DNA from 4 places in the Streptomyces sp. CNQ329 genome. Region 3 is predicted to be linked to each of the others. Evidence: riboswitches for the same ligand, from Rfam matches in the RefSeq annotation. Region 3 holds a riboswitch; each other region holds the start of a gene.

The links. Region 3 has a riboswitch for cyclic di-AMP ahead of I003_RS0100660 (aggregation-promoting factor C-terminal-like domain-containing protein). Riboswitches for the same ligand answer to the same signal wherever they lie in the genome.
Positions count from the first base shown of each region.
Region 1: linked by a shared signal. The riboswitch ahead of I003_RS0123695 (transglycosylase family protein) and the one ahead of I003_RS0100660 (aggregation-promoting factor C-terminal-like domain-containing protein) in region 3 are both predicted to bind cyclic di-AMP.
Region 2: linked by a shared signal. The riboswitch ahead of I003_RS0113890 (LysM peptidoglycan-binding domain-containing protein) and the one ahead of I003_RS0100660 (aggregation-promoting factor C-terminal-like domain-containing protein) in region 3 are both predicted to bind cyclic di-AMP.
Region 4: linked by a shared signal. The riboswitch ahead of I003_RS0125675 (peptidoglycan DD-metalloendopeptidase family protein) and the one ahead of I003_RS0100660 (aggregation-promoting factor C-terminal-like domain-containing protein) in region 3 are both predicted to bind cyclic di-AMP.

Region 1 covers NZ_AXVU01000040.1:54,846-60,438, reverse strand. The annotation lists partial or broken gene I003_RS0123700 (nucleotide sugar dehydrogenase) at 1-451, shown strand, start outside; gene I003_RS0123695 (transglycosylase family protein) at 571-1,779, opposite strand; cyclic di-AMP (ydaO/yuaA leader) riboswitch at 1,783-1,975, opposite strand; gene I003_RS0123690 (dipeptidase) at 2,216-3,424, opposite strand; gene I003_RS0123685 (Scr1 family TA system antitoxin-like transcriptional regulator) at 3,679-4,539, shown strand; gene I003_RS0123680 (hypothetical protein) at 4,609-5,133, shown strand; gene I003_RS0123675 (DUF397 domain-containing protein) at 5,394-5,593, opposite strand, start outside.
Region 2 covers NZ_AXVU01000017.1:102,341-107,933, reverse strand. The annotation lists gene I003_RS0113905 (SAM-dependent methyltransferase) at 1-221, shown strand, start outside; gene I003_RS34230 (hypothetical protein) at 327-653, opposite strand; gene I003_RS0113895 (glycosyl hydrolase) at 812-2,305, shown strand; gene I003_RS0113890 (LysM peptidoglycan-binding domain-containing protein) at 2,365-3,108, opposite strand; cyclic di-AMP (ydaO/yuaA leader) riboswitch at 3,112-3,272, opposite strand; gene I003_RS34810 (SRPBCC family protein) at 3,999-4,478, opposite strand; gene I003_RS0113870 (aldehyde dehydrogenase family protein) at 4,546-5,593, opposite strand, start outside.
Region 3 covers NZ_AXVU01000001.1:134,425-140,017, forward strand. The annotation lists gene I003_RS0100645 (beta-galactosidase) at 1-63, opposite strand, end outside; gene I003_RS0100650 (SDR family oxidoreductase) at 166-957, shown strand; gene I003_RS0100655 (FCD domain-containing protein) at 1,020-1,814, shown strand; gene I003_RS0100660 (aggregation-promoting factor C-terminal-like domain-containing protein) at 1,913-2,803, opposite strand; cyclic di-AMP (ydaO/yuaA leader) riboswitch at 2,810-2,985, opposite strand; gene I003_RS0100665 (LLM class flavin-dependent oxidoreductase) at 3,089-3,745, opposite strand; gene I003_RS0100670 (DUF397 domain-containing protein) at 4,078-4,326, opposite strand; gene I003_RS0100675 (Scr1 family TA system antitoxin-like transcriptional regulator) at 4,327-5,187, opposite strand; gene I003_RS31285 (ATP-binding protein) at 5,424-5,593, shown strand, end outside.
Region 4 covers NZ_AXVU01000050.1:23,563-29,155, reverse strand. The annotation lists gene I003_RS0125680 (cytochrome P450) at 1-1,026, shown strand, start outside; cyclic di-AMP (ydaO/yuaA leader) riboswitch at 1,396-1,538, shown strand; gene I003_RS0125675 (peptidoglycan DD-metalloendopeptidase family protein) at 1,550-2,680, shown strand; gene I003_RS0125670 (VOC family protein) at 2,890-3,255, opposite strand; gene I003_RS0125665 (carotenoid oxygenase family protein) at 3,369-4,823, opposite strand; gene I003_RS0125660 (PadR family transcriptional regulator) at 4,918-5,433, shown strand.

The DNA.
Region 1 (5,593 bases), on a different contig from region 3:
AGTCGACTCGATCAACATGCGCCGCCGCGCCCACATGGTCGAACTGGCCCGCGAAGCCTGCGGGGACACCTTCCTCGGACGCCGCATCGCCGTCCTGGGCGCGACGTTCAAGCCCGACTCCGACGACGTACGCGACTCCCCCGCACTCAACGTCGCCGGACAGATCCACCTCCAGGGCGGCCAGGTCACCGTCCACGACCCCAAGGGCACGGACAACGCCCGCCGGGTCTTCCCCACCCTGGGCTACGCCGCGTCGGCGGAGGACGCGCTGCGCGGCGCCGACATCGTGCTCCACCTCACCGAGTGGCCGGAGTTCCGCACGCTCGACCCCGCGCATCTGGCGACGGTCGTCTCCCGGCCGCACCTGATCGACGGCCGCAACACCCTCGACCCGGCGCCGTGGCGCGCCGCGGGCTGGACCTTCCGCGCCATGGGCCGCCCGGCGGCGTAGCCCGGGACCGGGCGGCGCCGGGCCCGGCGGGCCGGCCCCTCGGACCGCGGGCCGCGGACGGCGTACGGCGCGGCCCCCCGTTCCGCCGGAAACGGAGGGCCGCGCCATACGGGGGATCCTCAGACGGTGACGCCGTTGTCGCGCAGGTACGCGACCGGGTCGATGTCCGAACCGTAGTCCGGGCTGGTGCGCACCTCGAAGTGCAGGTGCGGCCCGGTGGAGTTGCCGGTGGAGCCGGACAGGCCGATCTGCTCGCCGGCGCCCACGCTCTGGCCCACGCTCACCGAGGTGGACGACAGGTGGGCGTACTGGCTGTAGTGGCCGTCGTCGTGCTTGATCACGACGGCGATGCCGTACGCGCCGCCGTCGGCGCCGTTGCCCGCCTTGACGACGGTGCCGGAGGAGACGGCCTTGACCGGGGTGCCGGAGCCGGCGGAGAAGTCGACACCGGTGTGGTAACCGCTGGACCACGAGCCGCCCGCGGCCCGGTACGCGGTGGACAGGCCGGCGTCGACCGGGGCGGAGAACCCGCCCGCCGGAGCGGCCTCGGCGGGCTGCTCCTCCGCCTGCTGCTCCTCGGCCGCCGGCTCGTCCTGCTGCGTCGCGGACTGCTCGGCCGGCGCCTCCGGCTCCTCCAGGGTGACCTCTTCGCCACCGTCGAACTCGTACTTCTGACCGGGGAAGATCAGGTCCGGGTCGTCGCCGATGACGTCCTTGTTGCCCTCGTAGATCGACTGCCAGCCGCCCGCGATGCCGTGCTTGCGGGCGATGTCCCACAGGGTGTCGCCGGAGACGACGGTGTAGTCGCCGGGGTTCTCGTACTTCTTCTCCGGCTTCTTCTCCGGTGTCCGCTCCTGCTTCGGGGCCTCGTCCTTCGCGGGCTGCGTCTCGGGCCCGCTCTCCTGCCGGGCCTCCTCGCCGCCGCCGGTGGAGAGGTCCGGGGCGGGGCCGCCCTGGGTGAGCCCGGCCTGGACGGAGCAGACCGGCCAGGCGCCGGGGCCCTGCGAGGCGAGCACCTTCTCGGCGATCTCGATCTGCTGCTCCTTGGTGGCCTGGTCGGCGCGCGGCGCGTACTGGGTGCCGCCGTAGCCCTCCCAGGTGCTCTGCACGAACTGCAGGCCGCCGTAGAAGCCGTTACCGGTGTTGATGCTCCAGTCGCCGCCGCTCTCGCACTGGGCCACGCGGTCCCAGGTGTCGACGGAGGCGGCCTGGGCGTGGCCGCCGGCGATGAGCGGAAGGGCGACGCCGGCGCTGCCGGCGGAGACGATGAGGGCCCTGCGGCCCCGGGCTATCCGGCCCAGGCGACGGTGACGTCCGCGTGCGGACATGGACATGCTCCTCTCCGACGCCTGCGAGGTGAGCTGTCGGGTTCGAGCTGGAGATGCCCGGCCATGCGGAGCATGGCTTCACCCCAAGCCGTCCCATGCCTGCGCACGTTCCGGCACTTACCTGGGTCCCCCGCTCCTGCCGTGAAAGCTGAAGTGCCTGCCCGTCGCCGCCGACAGGATTCGGCGTTACGGCGACGAGGTACCCGCATCGGTGGAGCGAGCACGGCGAGCACCGTAAACACACAGCCGAAAACAGAACAAGCTGTGAAACGTCATCAAGGCCGTTCCCCACGTCACATCGGAATCAGCCCGACAATCGCCGCATCCGGCGCCGCTCCTCAATTACCCCTTGCCGGTGGAGACTTGTCGATAGCAGAGGAGTCGGACACATGGCCCCATGAGAGGAGAATTCTGTGAGTGACATACGTCACTTTGCTCACTCCGGGGCACCCGGAGGACCGTCGAGCTGTTCGATGGTGGCGATCGACGGGCCGCGCCGCGCCGCCACTTCGCGCGCCGCCGCCTCGGCGTCGCGCAACACCCGCAGCGCGTTGCCCCACAACAGCCTGGCCAGGTCTTCTTCCGACCAGCCCCGGTGCAGCAGCTCGGCGACGAGATGCGGATAACCGGCCACGTCGGCGAGGTCGGCGGGGGTGAACGGCGTGCCGTCGAAGTCGCCGCCGATACCGATATGTTCGATTCCAGCCACTTCACGCATATGATCCAGATGATCCGCCACGGTCGCGGCCGTCGCCTCCGGCCGCGGATTCGCCTCCTCGAACGCACGCCGCACACGGACCGCTTCGTCGTCCGCGCCGAACGGGTCCAGGCCCCGGGCCCGCATGTGCTCGTCCGCCTCCGAGGTCCACTCCACGGCGGCGGGCAGGACGAACTTCGGCACGAACGTGGCCATCGCCACACCGCCGTTGCCGGGAAGCATGGCCAGCACATCATCGGGAATGTTGCGCGGGTGGTCACACAGGGCACGCGCGGACGAATGGGAGAAAACCACCGGCGCCTCCGTGACGCGCAGCGCGTGCCGCATGGTGGCCGGAGCGACGTGGGAGAGATCGACGAGCATGCCGACCCGGTTCATCTCGCGCACCACCTCCTCGCCGAACGCGGTGAGCCCGCCGTGCCGCGGCTCGTCGGTGGCGGAGTCGGCCCAGTCGGTGTTGTCGTTGTGCGTGAGCGTCATGTACCGCACGCCGAGACGGTGCAGGGCGCGCAGGGTGGCCAGTGAGTTGGCGATGGAGTGCCCACCCTCGGCCCCCATCAGCGAGGCGATCCGCCCGTCGGCCCGCGCCGCCTCCACCTCGTCGGCGGTCACGGCGAGCCGCAGCTCACCCGGGTAGCGGTCGACGAGCTGCCGCACCACGTCGATCTGCTCCAGACACGCGCTCACGGCAGCGTCCCCGGCCAGCTCCGTACTCACGTACACGGACCAGAACTGCGCCCCCACCCCGCCGGCCCGCAGCCGCGGGATGTCGGTGTGCAGCCGCCCGCTCTGGTCGACGGCGATGTCGCGCCGGTCGATGTCGTACGTCACCTGCTCGCGCAGGGCCCAGGGAAGGTCGTTGTGCCCGTCGACGACGGGGTGTGCACGCAGCACGTCGCGCGCACGCGCGAGCAGTTCGCCGGTCATGGGTCGTCCTCCCTGCGCGGATAGCGTGAGGTACACGCTATCCGCGCAGGCCGACCCACCCGCACCCAGGTCGGCGCGGCTCCCCCTCCGGACCAGAGTCCTCTGGACCAATCTCCGAAGGTGCCGAAGCGCCACCGCACGAATGACATGTGTCATAATGATAGAGTCCAATTGACCAGTCTCGGACAGCTAGGCGCGATCAGCCTCCGGCTGACAGCTACCATACCTACGCTTCATGTCACCCGAGGAGCAACATGTCCCAGGCAGCGGACCCCAGCCTCAATCGCCGCAAGCTACGCCAGGAGCTGCGCAGGGCGCGCGGCAAGGCCGGGCTGACGCAGCGCCAGGCCGCTGACGAGCTCGACTGGTCCCTGTCCAAGGTGATCCGCATCGAGATGGCCACGGTCAGCGTGTCGGTCACTGATCTCAGGGCGATGCTGCACCTCTACGGTGTCGACGACCCTGAGCTGGTGGCCGAGATGGAGGAGGCTGCCCGGGGGAGTAAGGGGGCGAGTTGGTGGGCGCGGTACAGCGAGCTGGTCTCGCCGCAGTTCGCCAAGTACCTCGGCTACGAGAGCGCCGCGGAGTCGATCCGTACGTACCACCCGATCGTCGTCCCCGGTGCGCTGCAGACCCAGGACTACGCCATGGCGCTGCTGGCACCGCGTGTCGAGGAGAGCCGGGCGCGCAAGGTCGTGGACTTGCGCATGGCACGTCAGGAGCGGACGTTCGACGGCGACACCGGTCCCGAGTCGTCCTTCGTCCTCGACGAGGCGGCCCTGCGCCGGCAGATCGGCACTCCGGCCGTGATGCGCGGTCAGCTCGATCACCTCATCCGGATGAGCGCGGAGCCGAAGGTGACCATCCGGGTGCTGCCCCTGACCGCCGGCGCGCACTACAGCACGCTCGGTAGCTTCGTTCTGCTCAGCCTCGGCGACGACGAGGACGACCTGCTGTACGTGGAGCACGCCGCCGGCAGCTTGACCAACCGTGACGACCTCGAACTGCTGTCGCGCTACCAGGAATGCTTCGACACGGTCAGCAGCCGCTCACTCGGAGGGGACGACGCCATCGAGCTCCTGGACCGCATCAAGACCGAGTTCGGCACTCGCTGAAGGCCCGGGCGCAGAGCGTCGACGGCCGGAGTCATCGGGAGGGCGGCCTTGCACCTCAGTCGGTTGCTCATGTGGTTGCTCAGCCTTGGCCAGCAGGCTCCCGCAGCCGCCGGCTCGGCCGAACCTGCCGCGGGGACGCAGGCACCCCTGGCACCCGCGGTGGCGGACGGGGCCTGTGGAGCCCCCGTTTCGGCGGATCAGGTCACGCTGGAGGCGATACGCGACCCGGCGTCGGTCGATCAGCTCATTCGCCTGGAAGACGCCCGGGCAGACCGACGTCGGCAGGAGGAGCAGGACAGCACCACGCAGTACATCCGGCGGCTGCAGGCGAGCCTCTTCTCCTGGGTCCTCGCCGTCGTGATCGTGACGGGCTGCGCCCTGCTGACGGTCTACTCCGTCGGCGGCCTCCGGATAGCCGGCTCGCGCGTTCTGCAGGCGGCGGCCGGCTTCGTCCTATCCACGCTGGTCGCGGCCCTGGCGTTCGCCGTAACGAAGAAGATTCAGACCCTTTTCACCGGATCGCCCGGCGCCGACGGGGCGATCCCATCCGCGGGCCGGGCGGGAGATGCGCGTCACCGCGCCGATCCTCCGTAACCGGGGCGAGCGCCCGCCAGATCCCCGCGGCGACCGCCACTCCGAGCGTCACCACGATCCACACCACGCGCTTCACCATCACACTGTCGGCTAACAGCGACAGGGCAGCCGCCATGACCGTGGCCGCGGCTCCGCCGGCCAGGCAGTACGCGGCGGTCCCCGGGCCCCACGACGCGCGCCGGTGGCCGTCCCCCCCGGAAGACAGCGTTCTCACACCCCTGGCCTCCACGAACTCACTCCCCCTGGCAGTGGCGAGCCGGTCAGGAGCCGGCTAACTCCCCGGACGCCACGGCCGCGAGGAAGTCGCTCCAGGCGGTGGGCGTGAACACGAGCACCGACCCGGCCGGATTCTTCGAGTCGCGCATCAGCACGGATCCGTCCTGTACGGCGAACTCGACACATCCGTCCTCGGCCTCGCTAAAGCTGCTCTTGCGCCATGCGGACTGTTCCTCAACCGCCA
Region 2 (5,593 bases), on a different contig from region 3:
CCGACACGAGTCCGGAGTACGTCGAGGCCCTCCGCCGCTACGCCGCCGCCGGCGGCGTCCCGTACCACCTGCGCTCCCCCGAACAGATCAAGACCTACTACGAGGGCCTGGACCTGATCGAGCCCGGCGTCGTCCCCATCCCCGCCTGGCGACCGGACCCGACCCCCTTCGCCGGCCCGCGGGACGTGGACCAGTGGGGCGGCATCGGCCGCAAGCCGTAGCCCGGGGCGGCGGGCCGCCACCGGATCGCCTCCCGGCAGCCGCGCCCGCCGCCCCCGGGCGGACGGCGGCGGGCGCTCCGGGGGCCCGCCGCGTTCCTGCCCGGGCTACAGCCGGCCGCCCGTGAGACGGGACAGCGCGCCGCGCCGGCGCGGACGGGAACGCCGGCCGGCGGCGTAGGCGGCGGTGCCGGCGACCGCGGCGCCCGCACCGGCCGCGACGTACGTCGACTTGCGGGCCCTGAGCAGTCCTCCGGCGGTGCCGGCCGTCGAAGCGGCACGGTGGTAGACGCTTCCCAGCCTGTCCGCGACCGCCCTGGTGGTGGTCGCCTCGTCGGTGGCGTCGCTCTCGGCGTCGCTCTCGGTGGCCTTCGCGGTGGCCTCGGGTGTCTGTGTGGTCTTCTTCGTGGCAGAACCTGTCTTCGTCGTACTCATGTTCACGCGGGTAACCGCTGACGCCCGGTGAAAACCAGCCCCGCGCACCCCGGGTCGGGTGAGACGTTGACGTGGTCATTACACGGAGTCATGATGGGAGCGCTCCCAGCTCCGTGTGTACACGCCCCCACGCCCGATACCCCACCAGGAGACCTCCGGTGAGCCACCCCCCACTTCGCCGCACGCCCGCACTGGCGCTCCTCGTTCTGACCGCCCTTCTGGCGGCCCTTCTCTCGGCGAATACGGGCCACGAGGCCGCGGCGGACGAGCCCGGCACCCGTGCCCAGCCCGTCGTCTACGAGGCCGAGGACGGCCAGCTGAACGGCACCGTCGTCGAGTCCTCCGCGTCCGGCTACTCCGGTACCGGCTACGTCACCGGCTTCGACGCGGCCGAGGACTCCGTCACCCTCACCGTCCCCGACGGCCCGGCCGGGCTCCACGACCTCACGATCCACTACCGCGCCCCGTACGGGCAGAAGGTCGCGTCGCTCCGGCTCAACGGCGAGGGCGCGGGCGACGTCACCCTCGCCGCCACCGACACCTTCAGCACCGTGGCCGCGGGCAGGGTGATGCTGGGGGAGGGCCCCGACACGATCACGATCGTGAACAACTGGGGCTGGTACGAGATCGACGCCGTCAGCCTCAGCCCGAGCGAGCCCCGCCCGCCGCACCAGGTCTCCGGCGTCCCCGTCGACCTGCAGGCCACCCCCGCGGCCCGGGCGCTGCTGAGCTACCTCACCGCGGGCTACGGCGAGCACATCCTCAGCGGCCAGCAGGACACGGCCTCCCTCCGCTGGCTGGAGGAGAACGTCGGCCGCGCTCCGGCCGTGGCCGGGCACGACATGATGGACTACTCGCCCAGCCGGGTCGAGCGCGGCACCACCTCCACCGAGGTCGAAAACGCCCTCGCCTGGGACGAACGCGGCGGCATCACCACGTTCGTCTGGCACTGGAACGCCCCCGCCGGCCTCATCGACGAACCCGGCAAGGAGTGGTGGCGCGGGTTCTACACGGACGCGACGACCTTCGACGTGGCCGCCGCGCTCGCCGACCCCGCGTCCGAGGAGTACGCACTGCTGCTGCGTGACATCGACGCCATCGCGGTGGAGCTGAAGCGGCTGCAGGACGCGGGCGTCCCGGTGCTCTGGCGCCCGCTGCACGAGGCCGAGGGCGGCTGGTTCTGGTGGGGCGCCAAGGGCCCCGAGCCGGCCAAGGAGCTGTGGCGGCTGATGTACGAGCGCATGACCGGCCACCACGGGCTGCACAACCTCATCTGGGTGTGGAACTCCGTCGACCCGGCCTGGTACCCCGGCGACGACGTCGTCGACGTCATCAGCGCCGACACCTACCCCCCGATCGGCGACCACGGCCCCGCCAGCGGCACGTACGACAAGCTCGTCGACCTCGTCGGCGACAGGAAGCTCGTCGCGATGACCGAGACGGGCTCCATTCCCGACCCGGACCTGCTGCGGGCCTACGAGGCGGACTGGAGCTGGTTCACCACCTGGAGCGGCGAGTTCATCGACGACGGCGAGCACAACCCGCTGCCCTTCCTCGAAGAGGTGTACGGGCACGAGTACGTCATCACGCTCGACGAACTGGGCGACTGGCGCTCCCACCCCGGCCCGGAACGGCCGGACCGGGGCAGGTGAGCGGTGACGCCACCGCCGAAGCGGAGAGCGCCGGTGGGAACGCCGGCGCTCCCCGTTTGTCAGTACGGACCGTAGACGTTGTCGATCGACCCGTACCGGTCGGCTGCGTAATTGCAGGCGGCGGTGATGTTGGCGACCGGGTCGAAGCTGTCGGTCGAGGTACCGGGCACGTGGTAAGCCTCGAAGGTGGGAGCGATGACCTGGAGCAGACCCTTGGAAGGCGTGCCCGCCGCGGCATTGGAGTCCCAGTTGTTGATGGCCTGCGGGTCGCCCCCGGACTCGCGGATGATGTTGCGGTGAATACCCTCGTACGTACCGGGGATGCCGTGCTCGGCCATGATGGCCAGCGACTCCCTGATCCAGCCGTCGAGGTTGTCCGGGTAGCTTTCGAGGGACGCCGTGGCCGCCTTGTCTGCCGAGCCGGATTTCGCCGGCTCGGCCTTGCCGCCTATCACGAGTTCAAGGCCCGGGAGGATGAAGTCCGGGTTGCCGCCCACGGCTTCGCGATTGTCTTCGTACAACTTCTGCCAGCCGCCGCGCACGCCTTGCTCGTCGGCAATCTTCGACAGGGAATCTCCGGCGACCACGGCATAGGTGGTCGCCTCCGCCTTGGCGGTACCGGTCGCAGGAGCCTCGGCGCGTACACCGGCCTGGTGAGCGGAGGCCGGGGCGGACCCGGCCGCGGAGGCCGCGGACGCGCCGATCAGCGGGAGGGCGATCGCGACGCCGCTGACACCGGCGAAAGCGACACCACGGCCGGTCAGGCGCAGCTTGGGACGGCGATGCTTACCTCTTGCAGACATGGGTGTTTCTCCTCCTGCGCCTGCGAGGTGAGCTGTCGGGTTCGGGCAGGAGATGCCCGGCCGCACGACGGTGCGACTTCACCCCAAGCCGTTCCGGAATCCGGACCGGCGACTTACCTATGGGTCCCCCGCTCCTGCCGTATGTGGTTAGGGAACGGTTTCCGGATGGCGGCAGGATTCGGCGTCCATCCGACTGGCGCAGACTTAAGCATGTCTTTTCGATTCGGACAAGCCGCGGAACTCGTCCGGTCCATACGAGACCGCCTCCGTGGCCGGAGGAGTGCCGCCGCCGAAGCGGAGAGCACCACAACTCGCGTTCCAGATAAGGAAACTGTGAATTCCGCTGCCGGCGCCCGCGGCGGGGCGTGATTCGCGTCACCGGATGCGGGAGGGTCCGACCGGCAAGGAGGGCATGAAGGGGCGATAAGTGCGAATCAATCAAATAGGGCACAATGTGGCACAGGGGGCATCCGGTAGGTTCGCGACCCGAAGCGGGGCGGCCCGCCGACTCCGCCGCCGAAGCCCGGACGGGCCGGCGGGCTCTTCGGCCAGGAGGGCTGGCGAAGGCGTAACACCGCGGCCCGGGACGGAGGTTGTCAGCACTCCACCACGTTGACCGCGAGGCCGCCGCGGGCCGTCTCCTTGCAGTGCCTCTGCGTCTACACGGCGCTGATGTCGCCGGATCCCACCGGCAAAGGCCGCCGATGCCGGCCGAGGCGCTGGAAGCGCTCCTGAACGCCTTGAAGATCGCCGTCGAAGGACGCCTGGCGGCCGCCAGGCGCTGACCACCCACAACCGCAGATCAGCCGCCTGCTGGACACACCTCGCAGAGGGGAACGGCCAACGGCCCCGGTCGTCGGGCACACAGATCACCGTCGAGTCCACTGTGCTCAGGCCGCGGGAGGAAGGTCGTGCAGGTACTCTCCGCCCGACAGCAGTTCTGTCGGTGCGGCCAGGCCGGTCAGTATGGCGAACGCCGAGCGGAGCAGCACCCGGCCGATGACCGGGTCGATGGCCCCGGCCAGGTGAGCGACACTGGTGCGGAAACTCACCTCGTACGTCACCTCGCTGCCGTGAGGCGACGAGGAGCCCCGGGGGGCGTCGGGAACGACCTTCCAGGCGCCGTTCAGGGCGATGAAGTCTCCTGTGGTCTGCTGGAAGGTGAGACCGCCGGTCTCCATCTTTTCCTGTTGGACCCAGTGGACGGTGGCAGTACGGAAGGCCAGTTGCCAGGAGGTATGTCCTTCGCCGCAGGGCGTGACGGAGAGGACGTCCGGGGCATGGGTGGGGAAATCCTCGTGGTCGCCGAGGCGTTGCAGTAGCGTGACCGGGGCACAACTGGTGCGTGCACGCAGGATGCGGACTGTCATGGGGCCTCTGTTCTCTCTGCTGGTTCTGCGGTTGTTCCGGGAAGGTCCGCACGGGTGGGTGCACGGATCATCCGGCTGGGCGTACGACACTCACACCCTGCAGATGGGTCGTGCGCAGCATGAGGTAATTGGCCTCGCCGAACGAGCCGCCGGTCAGGCCGGTGCCGCCATGTGTGGGCAGCAGCGGCAGGAAACTGCTGTGTGATTCGTTCACTTTGAGCATGCCGCCGTTGGTCACCTCCTGAACGAACCGGTCGATGACCGCCGAGTTGCGCGCCCACAGAGAGTTGCGCAGGCCGTAGGCGTTGCCGTTGAGGAAGGACACCATCCGGTCGAGCAGTTCGTCGTCCGTGCCGTGTTCTGGCACGATTACCGGCAGCAGCGGAAAGAAGGTCTCGTTTCTTACGGCGTCGAGCGAGCGGGCATCCTGGAGTCCGTCGACGCGCAGCACCGTCGGTTCCAGGAACAGACCCGTGTCGGAGGGCGAGCCGTCCACTTCGAGTCTGCGGCCGCCTTCGACGAGGGTCGCGCCCTTGGCGAGGGCGTCGGTGATGGCGGCGAAGAAGCCTTCGGACATGAGGACCGGGGTGAGGACGACGTCGGGGTCGTCGGGGAAGCCTGGCCGGATCTCGCGGGCGGCGGCCGACAGGCGCTCGATCAGCCGATCCGCTATCGCAGGGTGGGCGATCACGTGGTTGGGGAGATTGCAGATCTGCCCGGACTGCGAGAAGCACTCGGTGAGACTGCGCACCGCATCGGCCAGGTCGGCATCCCGCCAGACCACGCTTGCGTCGTTGCCCGCAAGTTCCAGAATGGGCTTCTTGCCGGCGGCGATGGCCTCCCGCTCGAAGGCCAGGCCCTTGGCACTGCCGCCGATGTAGACGACGTCGTTGACCCGGGGGTGGGCCAGCCAGGGCTCAAGCATGGGCGGTCCGCACAGGACGTTGAGGGTGCCCGGCGGGGCGCCGATCTCCTCCAGCGCGGGCGCCACCACTTCGCGCATCGCGAATGTCACACCGAGGGGAACACTGCGCGGCGCCCGGACCACCAGGGTGTTCCCGGCCAGGAGGGCGGTCGCTCCGAACAGCGCATTCGGAGCGGCCGCGTTCTGCGGT
Region 3 (5,593 bases):
GGCCCTGACCGCCTCGGGCCAGTGCTCGGGGTTGTAGTCGCCGCCGAAGTGGATGCGCTCCACGCTGCCTCCGCCCCTCTTGCTCAATTCTTAAATTACGAATTAACCTTGCTGGGCAAGGTAGAAGTGCCGCGGCAGATCCGTCAACACCCGGAGCGTGACCTCGTGACACCAGCCGGAGCCACGCAACTCCCGCACACCGCCCGCTTCGGCGGTCGCACCGCCGTGGTCACCGGCGCCGCCGCCGGCATCGGCGCGGCCATCGCCCGCCGGCTCGCCGCGGAGGGCGCCGCCGTCGTCGTCGCCGACATCGACGGCGACCGGGCGGAGGCGGCCGCCGAGGAGATCCGCGCCGCGGACGGCACGGCCGCCGCCGTCGCCGCGGACGTGGCCGGGGAGGACGGCTGGGCGCGGATCACGGCCGTGGCCGGGGACTTCGGGCCCGTCGGCGTTCTGGTCTCCAACGCCGTCGCCGTCGACGTCGCCCCCGCACACGAGACGTCGCCCGCCTCCTGGCGGCGCCAGGTCGACGTCGGGCTGACGGCCGCCTTCCTCGGATTCCGCGCCTGCCTGCCCGGCCTGCGCGCGCAGCAGGGCGCCCCCGGCGCCGCGGTGCTCGTCTCCTCCGTGCACGCCAGGCACGGCATCCCCGGCCACCCCGCGTACGCCGCCGCCAAGGGCGGGCTGCTGTCGCTGGCCGGCCAGCTCGCCGTCGAGTACGGCCCTTCGGTACGGGTGAACACGGTGCTGCCCGGCCCGGTGCTCACCCGGCTGTGGGACCGTGTCCCCGAAGCGGACCGCCATGCCAGCGCGGCGCAGACCGCGGCCGGGCGGCTGGGAGCGCCGGAGGAGGTGGCTTCCGCCGTCGCCTTTCTCGCCTCGCCCGAGGCGTCCTACGTCACCGGCGCGAGCCTGGTCGTCGACGGCGGCTGGAGCGTCGTAAAGTCATCCGCCTGAAACGGACGCGCCGGAGGGCGCCGGTCCACGGGAGCAGGAACGTGAGGGAGGAGCGAGCGGCCATGTCGGGTTACGCCCGTCGCGGGGTGCACGGGCAGACGGTGGAGACGCTCGCGCACCGCGTTCTCAGCGGCGAGATCGCCGAGGGCGCGACCCTCGACCTCGCCGCACTCCAGAGTGAGCTGGGCGTCAGCCTCACCGCGCTGCGCGAGTCGCTGAAGGTGCTGGCGGCCAAGGGACTCGTCGATGCCCGGCAGAAGCGCGGCACGTTCGTCCGGCCGCGCGCCGACTGGCATCTCCTCGACGCCGACGTGCTGCGCTGGCGCTTCGAGACCGCGGGCCGGCAGCAGGGCGAGGGCGCCGCCGCGCGGGCCGCCTCCCCGCTGCTGCGCGACCTGGACGAGGTGCGCGGCATCGTCGAGCCGGCGGCGGTGAGGCTCGCCGCGGTGCGCCGCACCGCGGCGGACCTGACCGCCCTGGACGCGGCGCTCGCCGCGATGGCCGGCGCGCGGGACGCGGCGGCCGGCGCCGTCGCGGCGGACCTCGCGTTCCACCGCGCCCTGCTGGCCGCCTCGCACAACGAGCTGCTGGAGCGCATGGATCTGGTCATCACCAGCGGACTGGCCGCTCGCGACCGCCTGGTGCACGGCCCCGGACACCACCCGCAGGATCCCGTGCCGGGTCACCGCGCCGTGCTGGAGGCGATACGCGCCGGGGACCCCGACGCCGCGGAGTCGGCGATGCACCGGCTCCTCGCCCAGGCGGCGCGGGACCTGGCCGAGCTGTCCGCGGCACCCGCGACCGAACCCCCGCCGTCGCCCGAGCGGTCGGCGACGGAGCGGGCGGCCGGGGCGTAGCCCGTACACCGGGTCCGTCCACGGGTGCGCCCCGCCGCACGGTGGGATCCGCGCGACGGGGCGGCAGGAGACTCACCGCGGGCCCGGGGCCCCGGGCGTCAGTACCAGTTGTTGGCCTGCCAGAACTCCCAGGCGCCGCACGGGCTGCCGTAGCGGTCGTTCATGTAGTCCAGGCCCCACTTGATCTGGGTGACCGGGTTGGTGCGCCAGTCGGCACCGGCCGAGGCCATCTTGTCGCCCGGCAGTGCCTGCATCAGACCGTACGCGCCGGAGCTGGGGTTGGTCGCGGTGTGGTCCCAGCCGCTCTCCCGCTCCACGATGTTGCTGAAGCAGGTGAACTGGTCCGCGGGTACGATCTCCCGCGCCGCCGCCTGGATGCCGGACTCGGTGGTCGGGACACTCGCCTGCGACGCCTCGGTGGCGCCCCCGGAACTCCCGGCGGACGACGAGCCGTTCGGATCGATGGACTTGCCGACCTTGCCGCCCTGGGTGTCGACCCGCAGCTCGGTGCCGACCTTCAGTGCGGCCGGGTTGTCACCGATGGCCTTCTCGTTGTCGACGTACACCCGCTGCCAGCCGCCGGGCACGTCGTACTCCGCGGCGATCTTGGCCAGCGTGTCGCCGGCGCCGACGGTGTGCTGGAGGTAACGCTGCTGCTTCTTCTCGCTCTTGGCGGCCGTCCGGTCGGCCTCGGCGGGCTTGCTCTCCGCCTTGTCCCCGCCCAGGTCCAGCTCCTGGCCCGGGAGGATCAGGTGGGGATTGTCCCCGATGGCTTCCTTGTTGGCCTCGTACAACTTCTGCCAGTCGGGCCCGAAGCCGTTGTCCTCGGCGATCTCCGAGAGGGTGTCGCCCTTCTCGACCGTGTAGGCGTGCGCGGCGGTCGCCGCGAGACTGCCGGCGACGGGCAGGGCTATGCCCACTCCCGCGGCGGCGGCGTAGCGGCGGGTGGAGCGCGACTTGGGCGCGCGCCGGGTGCCGGTTCCGGCCATGGTGGCTCGCTCTTTCTCCGACGCCTGCGAAGTGAGCTGTCGGGTTCGGGCTGGAGTTGCCCGGCCGCGTCGTGCGGTGCGGCTTCACCCCGAGTCGGGGAGTCCGGTGCGGTCCTGCCACCGTGCCTCCGGCCGACGGAGAAGTGGTTCCCCCGCTCCTGCCCGAACGGCGGTGGGGACGACGGTTCCGGGCTCCGACGGGCAGGATTCGGCGTACCGGAGCGCGGCGCTCGCGTCTGCGAACGTCACGGACACTAGGAGATCGAACGTCAGATCACAAGCGGATCACGAGGATCCACGCGTAGTCTGACGTTCCGTGGCGGCGCGTGCACGCCTGGGACGGCTGGGGCGCGTGGGACGGTTACCCGTGCATTCCCGGTGCAGCGCCTCCAGAAGAGGCTGCCCGGCCGGTACGACGAGGCCGTGCACCCCGCGCTCCGCGGCGGCGGCGAGCGCGGCCTGCCAGGCGTCGGGGTCGGCCGGCGCCGTCACCGGGGTCCACCGCCCGGCGCCCGGCTCCTCGTACCCGGGACCGGCGGGCGCGAGCCGGCGGAAGGCGGGCACCGTCGGGGCCACGGCGACGAGTTCGGCGCACCGCCGGGAGCCGGCGGCGAGCGCGAGCCGGCCGCTGCTGAGCAGCACGACGGTGGCCAGCGCCCGGGCCAGCAGGGCGGCCTGCGGGACGCTGTCGGGCAGCGCGACGACGAGCCTCGCCCGGCTCGTGGCGGTGGCCAGGGCGGCGGCGAGCGCGAGCACGTCGTGTGCCGGGTCCGGACCGCCGTCCAGCCACAGTGCGTCGGCGCCGGCGGAGTCGTACGCCGCGCACTCCGCGAGCCAGTCGGCGGGCTCCTCCGGCAGCCTGGGGAGCAGCACCCCGACACGGACCGCCCGCGCCGTGCCCGTCGTGGCGGCGCGTGGGGACGGGGGTGGAGATGCGCTCATCGTGGGCCTCCCCGGGTGGCTGATGAGAGCCATCGGGGGCATACCGTACGCCGATACGTCGCGGAAGGCAGCGCCGCGTACACCCACGGTTCATGATTCCTGGAATTTCATGTGCCGGGCCGCGCAGCGGCTTTGCGCGGGAGCGGCCCGCGAACGCCGAGGGAGGGGACCCCCCCGGGGTGTCCCCTCCCTCACTGTGCTCCCGGCCGGTGGCCCACGTCAGCGCATGCGGGCCACACCCCCGTTCGCCGGGATGGGCTCGCCGTCCGGCCCGGACGGCGAGTGGACCGGGTGGCACCGCAGTCGGTGTGCGGGCACGGCGCCGGGCGCGGTCACGCCGAGCTCCGCGAGAGCAGGAAGTCCGCTGCGCCCGCCTTGGCGCCCTCGATGAAGGCGTCCATCTCACCGGGGGTGTAGATGAGGGCGGGGCCGTCGGGGTGGGCCGAGTGCCGTACCGCTATCCGGCCGTCCTTGAGTTTCATGGCCTCGACGCAGTTGCCGCCGTTGCCGCCGCTCCACGGCTTGTGCCAGCCCTCGGTGCCGAGGTCCTCGGCCGGCATGCCGTTGTAGATGCGTTCCATTCACAGCTCCTTGCGGAAGTCCCGGAGGACGTCCTTCGTGCGTGGTGCCGTCGCCGCCTGGGCCGCCATGTGGTCCAGGGCGGCGAGGTGTGTGGCCACCTCGTGCCGGCCGTCGAGGTAGACGGCGCCGGTGAGGTACTCGGTGTAGATCATGTCCGGCAGCTCCGGCATGGCGAACCGGAAGAGGACGAAGGGGCTGTACGTGCCCGGGTGGTGCCCGCTGCGGAACTCCGCCATCTGGAGCGTGACGTTGGGCAGCGACGAGAGGTCGAGGAGCCGGTCGACCTGCGCGCGCATCACCGTGCGGTCGCCCACCGGGCGGCGCAGGACCGTTTCGTCGACGACCGCCCAGAAGCGGGGCGCGTCCTCGCGGGTGAGCAGCTCCTGACGCTCCATGCGCAGGGCGACGTGCCGCTCGATGTCCTCGGGCGTGACGCGGCCGAGGGAGCCGACCTGCAGCACGTGCCGCGCGTAGTCCTCGGTCTGCATCAGACCGGGCACGAAGTGCGGCTCGTAGGACCTGATGAGCGACGCCGCGCCCTCCAGGCTCACGTACATGCTGAACCAGTCGGGCAGGATGTCGTGGAAACGCTGCCACCAGCCGGGTTCGTTGGCCTCCTCGGTCAGCGTGACGAAGGCGTCGATCTCCTCCCGGTCGATGCCGTACGCCTGCAGCAGCACCTGCACGTACGGAACCTTCAGCGCGACCTCGGCGGTCTCCATCCGGCGCACCGTGGCCGGGGCGACGCGCAGGGTCCGGGCGGCCTCCTCGCGTTTGAGTCCGGCCCGCTCGCGCAGCTCCTGAAGCCGCTTGCCGAGCACGACCTGCCCCACGGTCGGCGCGGACCGCGGTTCGCTCACGCCACTACCTCCCTGTCGGACTGCCTCCAGCAGTGTGCCACGCCCCCGGGCTTGACGGACACAGTGCAACGGCAACTCTGAAAATTTCACAGTGCGGGTTGCCAAGTGGCCACGGCGGGGCCATAGTTTGGAACGTGAGCCAGTCCACACAGCCGCATCACACGGGGGTCGTGACACAGGACCCCGGCTTGCCGGGGGCCCGTTCGGGGGCCGATGCGGCGAGGTGCGGTTTCGAGGTGCCAGGCAGGGCGGACGCCGTCACGGTGGCCCGCCGCCTGGCCCGCGAGCAACTGCACCGCTGGGGGGTGGAGGGCGAGGTCGGCGACAGCGCCACCCTCGTTCTCTCGGAACTGGTGACCAACGCACTGCTGCATACGGGGAGTCGGCGCATAGGGTGCGAGCTGCA
Region 4 (5,593 bases), on a different contig from region 3:
TGGCAGACGGGCGAGGTCACGGCGGAGTGGCCGCTGATCGGGATGGTCAACCCGGGCCGGTCGATGTTCACGGTCGACGGCGCCGAGCACCGGCGGCTGCGCGCCAAGACGGCGCAGGCCATCACCCCGCGGCGGCTCGACGCGCTGCGGCCGGTGGTCGAGCGGGTGACGGCCGAGCTGCTGGACGCCCTGGCGTCCGCGGCGGCCGAAGGCGACGGGGTCGTCGACCTCAAGGAGGTCTTCGCGCAGCCGCTGCCGATGCGGGTGGTGTGCGCGCTCATGGGCGTCGCGGAATCGGAGATACCGCGGCAGATGCGGCTGTGGAAGGCGTTCTTCTCCATGCTCACGCCGCAGGACGAGCGGCTTGCGGTGATGGCGGAGCTGGACCGCGTGTTCACGGAGATGGTGCGGCAGAAGACCGCGGCCCCCGCCGACGACCTCACCAGCGCACTGATCTTCGCCGACGAGGGCGGTGAGCCGCTGACCGAGGAAGAGGTCGTCGGCAACCTGAAGTCGATGATCGCCGCCGGGCACGAGACCACGATCACGCTCCTGCTCACCACCGTGCGCGGGCTGCTCAGCCACCCCGAGCAGCTCGCCATGGTCCGCGAGGGCACGGTGACGTGGGAGACGGCGATCGAGGAGGCGCTGCGCTACGACCCGCCCGTGACCCACCTGCTGATGCGGTTCGCGACGGAGGACATCGAGATCGCCGGCACGGTGATCGAGAAGGGCGAGGGCGTCGTCATCTCCTACCGCGCGATCGGGCGCGACGCCGGGCACCACGGGGCGGACGTGGACGCCTTCGACGTGACCCGGCCGACGCCGATCCGCCACATGACCTTCGGCCACGGGCCGCACATCTGCCCCGGCGCGGCCCTGTCGCGGCTGGAGGCGGCGGTGGCGCTGCCGGCGCTCTTCGCCCGCTTCCCCGAGCTGCGGCCGGCGGTGCCGGTGGGGGAGATCCGGAACCTGCCGGTGCTGACGCAGAACGACCTGGAGTCCTTCCCGGTACGGCTCTCCTGACGGCGGGGGCGGCTGAGGCGCGCCCCCGCCCGGCCCGTACCCCGTACTCCGTACCCCCGTTCGGGACGTTTTCGAGTGCGCCATCGCTGCCCTCGCGCGGACACGCTCCGTAGCGGAACAGCGCCCCTCCGCATAACAACTGATGCACGATCAGCTAACGACCGGACTTCTTCCCGTGTTACCGAGGCGTCAACTTGTCCGTTTCCGCTGGTACATGCCCGGATCGTCCGCGGTAAAGCACAACTGAATAACGGGAACGACTTGGAATCGAACGCCGTCGTCCGCTAGCGTGCGGTAACGCAGCGCGGTCGTCACTGCCGCCGCAAGAGGCGGCACCGTGCGCCGTCGCCGAATCCCGAACGCGAAACAACTGCAGCAACGGCAACACCTAGGGAACCGGGGAACCACCACCTTGGGGTGAATCGGGCCAACCTCCGCCAGGAGGCGGCCTGTAGGAGACCTTCCTGCTCCGAACCCGTCAGCTAACCCGGTAGGCGAGAAGGAAGGAAAGGAGTACGCCTTCGTGGCGTCCTACAGGCCTGGGCCTGGCTACGGCCATGGCTATGACGAGTACGGCTACGACGGTTATGCGTCCGGCGGTCACGCCCCCGAGGGGTATGCGCCCGCCGACTACGCCGTCGAAGAGCCGGTCCCGGTCGATGAAGTCTTTCCCGAGGACGACCTTCCGTCCCGCGGCCGTCGGCGCCTGGCAAAGCAGCGCGGCGGCAGCATGGCCCGCAGCGGCGCCGTACTCGGCGTCGGCGTCTTCGCCGCCGTCGGCGCGGGCAGCATGGCCACGGCGCAGGAGAAGCCGCCGGTCGCGATATCCATGCCCGACCAGGTGAACGCCGTCGCGAGCGAGATCAGCGCGCAGCTCCCGGACGCGGAGAGCCTGCCGGGCGTCGGCGACCTGATGCCGAGCGAGGAGCCCGCCTCCGACTCGGTCGTCACCACGGCACCGCTCACCCAGGTCAGCTACGCCGGCGACGCCGGGGCCGACACCGCGACCCAGTCCGCCGACTCCGGCGAGGCCCTGCGGGCACGCATCCTGCAGCAGGCCGACCAGCAGCAGGCGGAGGCCGACGCCTCTGCCCGCGCCGCCGCCGAGGCCGAGGCCGCCAAGCAGGCGGCCGAGGAGGCCGCCGAGGCGAAGGCCGAGGAAGAGGAGCGCCAGCGCAAGCTGGAGGAGGAGCGCCGCCGCAAGGCGGAGGAGGAGGCCCGCCGCAAGGCGGAGGCAGAGCGCCTCGCCAAGCTCGCCGCCAGCTACGTCGCCCCGCTTTCCAACTACACGCTCACCTCCAGCTTCGGCGAGTCCGGCGACATGTGGGCCGCGGGCCACACGGGCCAGGACTTCGCCGCCTCCACCGGCACCCCGGTCAAGGCCGTACACGGCGGCACGATCACCGAGGCCGGCTGGGCCGGCTCGTACGGCTACCGCATCGTCCTCACGCTCGAAGACGGCACCGAAATCTGGTACTGCCACCTGTCCTCCATCATCCAGTCCTCCGGCGAGGTCACGACCGCCGACGTCATCGGGCGCGTAGGCGCCACGGGCAACGTCACCGGCCCGCACCTGCACCTGGAGGTACGACCCGGCGGCGGGGACGCAGTGGACCCCCTCGCCTGGCTGCGCAACAACGGCGCCCCGGTCTGACCGACGCGGCGGGCCCGGCGCCCCGGCCCTGATGGCCGGGACCCGGACCTGCCCGCACGGAAGACCGCAAGCCCCCATATACCTCTCTCCCACGTCTCTGGCGTGTCCGTACGCACCTTCCCCCCGTGGCGTCCGGATGCGCACCGAGACCGCCGGCGGCCCTGGTGGCCGACCCCCCGACACCAGGGCCGTCGGCCTTTTCCCGGGACCTACTCCCCGGGCCCGCAGAGACAGAACGGATGCCCGGCCGGATCGGCGAACACCGGACACGTGCCACCGACGTCGGAAAGCGGCGTGGCCCCGAGCCGCAGCGCCAGCTCACTCGCGGCCACGGAATCGTCGACGCCGAAGCAGATGTGCATCTGCTGGGGATACCTACGCTCGAAGTCGGGCCAGAGCGGCGGCCGGTAGCCGTCGACTACCTCGAATGCCAGCCGTGGAAAGCTGTCTTCGTCCTTGGCGATCACCATCCAGTCCTCACGAATGATCCGCATGCCGAGAAGCTGCGTGTAGAAGTCGGCAAGCTCGCGGGCGTCGGCGCAGTCCAGCACGATGTTCCTGACGTAGGCGTTCATGGCGGCAACCCTGCCACGCCCCCCTGAGACCGTCATGAGAAGCCACCCGGTGAACCGCACCCCCCAGCGCACCCGCCACACCGGCCCACGGGAAGGAAACGCTCAACCCCGGTTCACGGGTGCCGGCGGCCGGTGAACATGCCGTGGAGACCGAACGGCACCGCGTGCGGTACCTCCGCCCGTGCCAACTCGGCGTATGTTCTGGCGTCCAGCACCAGCAGGAACGAGGTGCCCGCCGCCGCGTCAAGGACCACGGACAGCACCACCCCGTCATCCTCACCGGCGGCGTCCGGCGCGGCCGTCGGCGCCCCCACGAAGACCGGCTCGCCGGGATAGCAGCCCTCCTCCGACCAGGTCAGCGTGTCACCGGTGGTCACATCGAGCTTCACGAGCTGGTCGATGAAGTGGGCACTGCTGCGGTCCCGCGCGCCCACGCCGTACGCGTACCGGTAGGGGGAGCCATTGTGTCGCGCGTAGGAGATGCGCGGCAGTTCGAGGCTCTCCTCCGACAGCCGCTGCACGCCGACACTCCCACCGCCGGCGCTGTCGCCGTTGCCCTTGCCGACAGGGATCCGGTAGCGGGTGGGCAGCGCCGACGGGATGCCGCCGCCCGCGTGCAGCCGGTCCAGATACAGCGCGTCGATGATCGAGGCATCGTCGTACGAGCAGATGTCGAGCACCACGTCATCGCCGTCGTCGAAAGCGTTGATGTGGTGGAACGCGAAGAACGCGGGCCCTTCGTATGTGCCGCGCACGGACCCGTCGCGGGAGTCCATGACCGTGAAGCGGGTGCCGCGCTCCGGCTCCCAGCGGTAGTTCTCGATGAACGGGCGGCCGCTGAGCACGATGCTCAGCGGATTCACCACGAGCGGGAACTCCGCCAGGACGACATGCCGCCGGGTGAGGGCGAAGCTGTGCATGTACGAGGGGCGGGTGACCCTGCGGCTGCCGATCAGCTCGCGGGTGGTGCCCGAGGCCCGCTGACGGTAGATGCGGTACTCACTCGTGCGCGAGAAGTGCAGCACGTAGTTGACCAGGTCGCCGGTGGCCGGATCCTGGTGCGGGTGCGCGGTGGTCAACTGCCCGCTCAGGTCGTCGTCGTAGCCGACCACACCGGCGGTCGCCAGCGTGTCGGGGTCGAACGCCACCGGCAGCGGCGTTTCGGTCAGGGCCACGTAGCGGTCGCCGAAGCGGGTGAGGTTGACGTTGGCGTTCGTGGTGGGCTTGCGCGCGAAGCGGGTGAAGAAACGGGCGAACAGCGAGCGGCACGGGTCGGTGGCGAACTCCGGGAAGGAGATCCGCCCCGCTGCCATGGCGCGGTTGGCGGGGGTGTCGAGGTAGCGGCTGGCGTAGGAGACCCGGCCACCTTCGAAGGTGAAGCGGTGCAGCATCGCCTGGCCGTCGAACCAGTGGCGTACGGACCGTTCGCCCGCGTCGAACCGGGCCGGGCCGTTGCGCAGCAGACTGCCCTCCAGCCAGCCCGGGAGCGCGCCCCTGACCGGCAGTTCCCCGATGGTGGTCTCGTCGCCCAGGGTGCGGAACCCGATGCTGTGGGCCGATGCGTTCATCGCCTTCGCCTCCTCGCGGCGACATGACACAATGGACTGTGCGTGCTCCTCCATCGCACACCGTCCACAGTGGAATGTCAACGGAAAGAACCTGATGGCCGACCTCAATCCCACCGCCGCATCGCTCCTCGGCTTCCTGCACGCCGGGGAGGCCAGCGGATACGAGCTGGTGAACACCGCGCAGCAACTCATCGGTGACTTCTGGACCCTCACCAGGAGCCAGGTCTACCGGGAGCTGGCCGTACTCGCCCAGCGCGGTCTCGTCGAGGCGGGTCCGCCGGGGCCCCGGTCGCGGCAGCCGTACCGGCTCACCGACGCCGGTCGCGCCGCCTTCAGCGCCTGGCTCGCCGAGCCGCCGGGCGCCGAACAGATCCGCTACCCGCTCCTCCTCACCCTCGCCTTCGGCTCCGCCCTGGACCGCGACCGGCTGAACGGATTCCTCGCGGACCACCGCACCGCCCACGAAAAGCGGCTCGCCGACTACCGGGAGAAACAGGCCCACGGCGTCCCCGACCGCTTCACCGAGGCCACCCTCGCCTTCGGCATCCGCTACGAGGAAGGCGTCCTGGCCTGGATGGACGAGCTGCCCGCCATCCTCGGCGACCGCTGAGCGCACCCCCGGCGACCGCCGAACAGGAGGACGTCATGCGGCCGGCTGCGCACGGTCCTCGGCGCCCGCGGGGCGAGTCCGTCCCGTCGCCGTCACGGTGCTGTTCTCACACGGGCGCTCCCTCGGGAGCACCGTCCGGGGCGGTCGCTCCCGAGGCGGC